DNA from 2 places in the Scytonema sp. HK-05 genome. Region 1 is predicted to be linked to the other one. Evidence: riboswitches for the same ligand, from Rfam matches in the RefSeq annotation. Region 1 holds a riboswitch; the other holds the start of a gene.
The links. A riboswitch is a leader RNA that binds a small molecule or an ion and turns the genes downstream of it on or off. The one in region 1 is predicted to bind cobalamin.

Region 1 (3,417 bases):
GGTTGTGGAATTATATGCTTCATGCCACAACCACAGCATATAAAGAAACAGGGAAAGGACTTTCTAAGGCTGCAATGGACAAGTTGTTGCCAGGATTAAAGAAGGAATACGAATGGTTAGGACTTGCCTACAGTCAAGTATTGCAAAGAGTAACTTTCAATCTTTCAAGTGCGTTTGTCAATTTTTTTGAGGGACGTGCTAAATATCCCAACTTCAAATCCAAGCATGGTAAGCAATCAATCCAATATCCTCAAAATGTGAAGCTAATGCCACAGGATTCTGTGATTAAGTTTCCGGGGTTATTGGGGATGGTCAAAACCGTGTTTCATAAAGACCTACCAAACGTAAAATTCACGACTGTAACTATATCGAAAAATGCTGATGGTAAATACTACGCTTCTATTCTGTTTAATCAAGAGGACAACCCAGTAGTTGCAGTTAATGAAGCTATTGGGGTTGATTTAGGATTAAAGAACTTTGCAGTAACTTCTGACGGGTCAAAATATGACCTCCCCAAGAAACAACTAGCTTTGCTAGAGAACAATAGAAAGCGTAAACAAAAGAAGCTATCTAGAAAGATAGACAAAACGTCTAACAAACGTCGTAAGGCTAAACGTTCACTTGCCAGAGTTTCTAGTAAAATAGCTAGAGTTCGAGAGGATTTTCTACACAAGCTATCTCGCAAAATAGCATACGAAAACCAAGTGATTTGTGTGGAAGACTTGGCAGTTAAGAACATGGTGAAGAATCCTAACTTGGCGAAATCTATTAGTGACCAAGGGTGGGGAATGTTTTTAACCATGCTGAAATACAAGGCTGAGAGATTTGGACATACTTATCAAGAAATAGGTCGTTTCTTCCCATCTTCTCAACTTTGTAGTGAGACTCTACTACCAATACCAATACTGCAAAATGGTTATGATTCATTGGGTGTCAGGTTTGTAGATTGTCCACACTGCCAGAAACAGCATGATAGAGACATCAATGCTGCCATAAATATTAGAAATGAAGGTTTGCGATTATGGGCGTTAGGAACTAGCGCTTCTGCCCTTGGAGGGGATGTAAGACCAAAGTCTTCTGGGCGTAAAAAATCCACGAAAACAGAGGCAATCCCCGGTGAATTGGGAAGCCTACACGCTCACCGCAAGGGAGCGTGTAGGTAGTTCACTTCCAGCTTTTATCGGCTTTTCCCAGCACATATGCAGCTACATCTTCAATTTGCTCGGGTTTTAAACGACCTTTGAAAGCGGGCATGGCATTTTTACCATTTGTCACTTGAGCGATAATGGCTTCCTCAGAGTACATTCCATACTTTTCCAAAGCCTCCTTTGTCAGGTTCTTGTTAGCTTGAACCAAATTCTTTCCACCCGCATGACAAGAAGCGCAATTGGTAGAGAAGACTTTGGCTCCCTTAACAGCATCTGCAGCAAAAGCTGGACGATTCAAGGCAAAGGTAAAAATTGCTATGCCCAGCAACAATACTAAAAAAATCTTTTTCATCCCGTGTTCCCTCTATGAATCGACGCATTCTAGAGAATATCCTTCATAATTCTCTTGTTCACACCGCGTGTCGTCAAAAGACAGGCTGTCAAACCTCTTGACTCACGGGGGAACGAAAGCAAAGGACAAAGGTTAAGAAGAACACAGAACACAGTAATCAGAATATCCAAAACGAGTGAATCCGGGGGAAATAAGTGCGGAAAAACTTTCTTGGTCTCCACGGAGCCGGGGGCTGTCTTACCAACACTCAGTACAGACGCGCTCTATGGGCGTCTCTACTCTTAATTCATGCTCGAAAAGCGCGTTTAATATTCTGACTCCTGAGTTCTGATTCCTGAGTTCTTTCTTGGTAAAAGGTTTTTCCTTCCACAACTGCTCAAATGCTATATGATAGCCAGGTAGACGGTTCTGTTGGGGATCAGCCATCAGAGGTAACGGGGAAAGTCTGGTGTAAGTCCAACGCTGTCCCGCAGCTGTAATCAAGGGTTTCCTTGTCAGTCAGAATACCCACCGACTAGTTAACTTCTGCTTTAGCACGTCTACGAGGTATGGATGAAAGCGCAACATAATTTATTTGTCTGCACCACTTGCTCAAGTGTGTGGAAAGATGGAAAACGTGTCGGTGAAAGTGGTGGCGAAACATTATTCAAGCGATTGCAACAACAGTATCAAGACTGGAAGTTGCATGAAGAATTTGCTATTCAACCAGTAGAATGCATGAGTGCTTGCGATCGCTCTTGTACAATTTCTTTGGCATCTGTTGGTAAATATACTTATCTTTTTGGTGATTTATCGCCAGATTTGTCACCCTCACAAATAGCCGGGGTGTTAGAGTGTGCTAGTAAGTATTACACTCATCCTCAAGGATTGTTACCCTGGGCAGAAAGACCAGAACCGCTTAAAAAAGGAATTTTAGCAAAAATTCCTCCTTTGTCTGCCAACGCAGGAGAATAATAGTAGGCGTGATATCATCTCCGGTTGCTTACCCATAATTCCCACGCTGACTGCACCCCACCCCTTAATCCCCTCCCCGCTTGCGGGGAGGGGAGACTTTGACGTAAGTCAAAGGCGGGGTGGGGTTCTTGGGGAATTAAGGGTCATTAGCCGAACATGATATAAGGGTGTAGGATGTGAAAGGCGTACACATCACCCCCGTTTTCATCCAATTATTGTTGTGGTACATATAAAGTGTCTTTAACCTATCTACAATTAATAAAGTCGTTTGAATCCCAGGGGTAGAAACATGAGAGTTTGGCTAGCCTGCTTTTTGGTGCTGTTTGCCCTAGCGGAACTGTTTGACTGGGTGAAAGAATTTACCCTACCGCTACCTATATATATATTAGGTGGGGCGTTTTTGGCTGTTGCTTCCAACTACGATAAGCTTTTTGGCTCCTACTTGAGTAATGCAACGAGTGAAGCAACATTGGAACAACCCCTGCTTGATGATTCACCTTCCTTCACAATTGCACATTCTGTTAAAAAATCTCAAAAATCCGAAATAAAAAGTTAACCTATTTCTTGTGGGACAGAAGTCTTCACTTATTTTGTAGATGAGAGACGGCTTTCTAGACCAACCCCACAAGAGCTATTTTTAAACTGAGCATATTATCGAAATCCTTGAAAAGAAAACAATAAAGAACAACCTCCATTTAATAAAGCGGTAATAACCGCACCAATAATTACTCCTTTCATTAAGCCATATTGCCGCCGTCTTTTTAGCCAAAGAGTGACTGGAATGACATAGAGAAGTTGCCACAAGAAAAAGCCAAAAGCCCCAATAATCAAAATTTGACCACCGTAAATACCTCTAATAAAACTAAGTAAAACTATTGCTAGTATCGCTAAAATATGCATAGCAATTAACAAGAGTATGCCTAAAAAAACACCTAAAATTTCATTTTTTTGTGACATAAATTA
Region 2 (3,417 bases), on a different contig from region 1:
CGCCAAGGGCGTTTGGTGATTCCTGCAGCTCTACGGCGGCTGTTAGGTTTTGAGGAGGGAGATACACTAGTTGCTCGTCCTGAAGAAGGACGGCTGATTTTGGAAAAGCAGGAGGCGATTAAACAGCGCCTGAAGGCTCGGTTTTCGCAACTGCCGAAAGGAATAAGTTTAACGGATGAGTTGATGGCGGAACGACGCGAGGAAGCCAAGTGGGAAATGGGCGCATGACGGTGGTTTTGGATGCCTCTGCTTTGCTTGCTTATTTGCAACTCGAAAGAATTTTCCCTTCCAACTACTTCACTACCACCCACTGCGTCACCGGCACCATCGGCTTCCACCCCAAAAACCCACCAATAGGAGCAGCCCGTTGCACAGCAACACGAATCAACTCCCCGCCCACTTGATTGTGCCATTGCAACAGCTTCTGTTCACTTTCAACTGTGACTGCATTGGCAACAAAACGCCCACCCGGAGGCAATGCTTCCCAACACACCTCAAACAAACCTTCTGCTGTTGCACCACCGCCGATAAATATGGCGTCTGGTTGAGGCAATTCTTTCAGTGCAGCGGGAGCTTTGCCTGCAACAATTTGTAAATAAGGTGTACCAAGGGCGGCGGCGTTGTCAGCAATATATTGGAGTCGGGTGGAGTTTTGTTCAATGGCGATCGCCCGACACCTAGGATGACTCCGCATCCACTCAATACCAATGGAACCACATCCAGCACCCACATCCCACAATAACTGTCCCGGTGTGGGAGCTAAAGCCGAGAGTGTTATTGCCCGCACTTCACGTTTGGTGAGCTGTCCATCATGATGATAAGCATCATCGGGCAGTCCTGCTAGCCGAGGTAAAGGAATAACTCCAGCATCAGCAATACACTCTACAGCTATGGTGTTTAAATCTGCCAGTTCAGTTCTCGTCCATAACGCGGCTGTGCCTTCGATAATTCGTTCCTGAGAACCGCCCATGTGTTCAAGAACTGTTATTTTACTACCACTAAAACCGCGATTTGTCAAAATATCAGCGACAATTGCTGGGGTTTCCTTCCCTTCACTTAAGATTAATAGACGCGCTTTCGGGTAGATGGCAGCTTGGATGAGCGCAGGGGGACGACCGTTTAAGCTTAATGTCTCGACTTCGGTGAGTGACCATCCCAGTCTGGCACAGGCGAGACTGAACGATGACGGTGCGGGGATGATAGTCATCTCAGAAATCGGAATCTTGCGGGTGAGGGTGACACCGATACCAAAGCACATGGGGTCACCACTTGCCAATACGCAGACAGACTGACCCCGACGACGGACAATTTCTTCTATCGAATCACTTATGGGGGAAGTCCAGATGAGTTTCTCGCGTGGGTCGTCTGGTGGTAGCATGGCGAGATGGCGTTTTCCCCCGACGATCACTTCTGCACGCTCAACAAGAGAACGGGCGATGGGCAAAGCCCCGCCAGAGGCGATCGCACTCAATCCCGATAGCCCATCCTCACCAATACCGACCACTGATAACCATTTGTGCATTTAGCGACCGATGGAATTAAGAAGATTTGCCAAAAAGAGGTAAGGCTATTATCTCATGCTAAACTACACACACTTGGAGTGGGGAAAGTCCGGTGAAATTCCGGGACTGTGCCGCAGCTGTAATCAAGTAAAAAGTTATAACTTTAGACTTTGTAAGTCAGAATGCCAACTCTAAGGGTGTCTTCCGGACACAGTTCTTATCTGCTCCCTGCGTCGCACAGGGAAGGAGTTGCAGGCGTGTCATTACCGTATCATTCTGTTAGTTGTCCTGGTCTTTTTTATGGAACGTCCGCGCGGGACGGCATATTATCTCGCATCCGCATACCTGGAGGAATACTCGCTAGCCAGCAGTGTCGTGTGATAGCTGACTTAGCTGACGAGTTTGGAACTGGCTATGTTCATATTACCAATCGCGCCAACCTCCAAGTCCGTGAAATCCGCAAGGAAATGACCGCTGATGTTTTGAGAGTCTTGCAGGAAATTGGCATAGCGTCAAGTCTTCCAGAGGTTGACCATCTGCGAAACATTATGGGTAGTCCGACAGCAGGCATTGACCCATACGAATTAATTGATACCCGACCGTTTATCCGCGAATGGGATAATTATATTGCGGCTCACGCGGAGCTAGGACCACTTTCACCAAAATTCAGCGTCGCTTTTGATGGCGGTGGTTCTGTATCGATAGGCGATCGCCTCAATGATATCGCCTTGACCGCTGTCATGGTTGGTACAAACGTTTACTTTCGCCTCAAGTTGAATTTAGGTGTATCGCAGGTTGAACCATTCATTGATACAGGCATTCTCCTGAAACCAGAGGAATGTCTAGAAGTCGTGGCTGGATTCGCGAAAGTTTATTTACAGCATTTAGCAGTAGGCAGTGAGAAGATAATTCCCCATCGCAAATCCCGCCAGCCACGTCTCTGGCAGGTTTTGAACGACTTAGGCATTGAAAGATTTTTCCAAGAAGTTGAGCATCATCTTCCCTATCGATTGCGGCGAGTGTATCCGATATGGGGTGATGACCAGATAAGGCAACACCGATGTAAAGACGTTGCATACAACATCTCTACCATAAACAGATACCAGCACATAGGTGTCCATTCCCAACGACAGAAAGGACTATCTTACATCGGTGTTGTGCTACCCGTTGGTAAGTTGGAAACTTGGCAAACGCGTGGTCTAGCGGATATTGCGGAAACATATGGCACTGGTACTCTTCGGCTGACGCCTTGGCAAAACCTTCTCATATCAGATATTCCCCATCAGTCGGTTCCTCAAGCACAAAGTCAAATCGAAAACTTAGGATTGCATTGGTCTGCAACCAACATTCGCAGCGCCTTAGTCGCCTGTGCTGGCAATACGGGATGTGCGTCTTCAGCAACAGATACCAAAGGTCACGCCTTGGCATTAGCTAACTATCTGGATAGTTGCCTCACTCTCGACCAACCAGTTAACATTCACTTCACAGGTTGCGAAAAATCCTGTGCCCAACACAGCAGAAGCGATATCGCCCTCCTTGGTGTCACTATTGAGCAGGAGGGGAAAACGGTGGAAGGTTATAAAGTCTACGTGGGTGATGGTAACAGCAACGAGAAATTTGGACGAGAAGTTTACAGTTTAGTATCGTTTCCAGAATTATCCCTATTGTTAGAACGGATGCTGCAAATCTATATGGCAAAACGTGCTACTCCCAATGAATCATTTGGGGAATTTGCGAACCGATATGCTATTGAAGATTTACAACGGTTGTTTGAGCAAGGGGATGTGAGGCACTAGGGACAAATGACAAATGACTATTGAATACATTCGAGATGGTAACGAAATATATCGCAAATCCTTTGCCACTATTCGCGCAGAGGCAAATCTGTCTGTACTTGCCCCGGATGTCGCGAAGG

Region 2: it holds a riboswitch for cobalamin, as region 1 does, so the genes downstream of both, cobG (precorrin-3B synthase) here and AACT52_RS25595 (DUF1636 family protein) in region 1, are expected to answer to the same signal.

What each region holds. Positions count from the first base shown of each region.
Region 1 covers NZ_CAWMYC010000121.1:2,653-6,069, reverse strand. Annotated here, with positions in the region: gene AACT52_RS25605 (RNA-guided endonuclease InsQ/TnpB family protein) at 1-1,163, shown strand, start outside; gene petJ (cytochrome c6 PetJ) at 1,165-1,500, opposite strand; cobalamin riboswitch at 1,887-2,029, shown strand; gene AACT52_RS25595 (DUF1636 family protein) at 2,053-2,454, shown strand; gene AACT52_RS25590 (hypothetical protein) at 2,744-3,010, shown strand; gene AACT52_RS25585 (hypothetical protein) at 3,106-3,411, opposite strand.
Region 2 covers NZ_CAWMYC010000090.1:89,249-92,665, reverse strand. Annotated here, with positions in the region: gene AACT52_RS11495 (AbrB/MazE/SpoVT family DNA-binding domain-containing protein) at 1-228, shown strand, start outside; gene cbiE (precorrin-6y C5,15-methyltransferase (decarboxylating) subunit CbiE) at 293-1,522, opposite strand; cobalamin riboswitch at 1,582-1,710, shown strand; gene cobG (precorrin-3B synthase) at 1,760-3,298, shown strand; gene AACT52_RS11480 (precorrin-8X methylmutase) at 3,312-3,417, shown strand, end outside.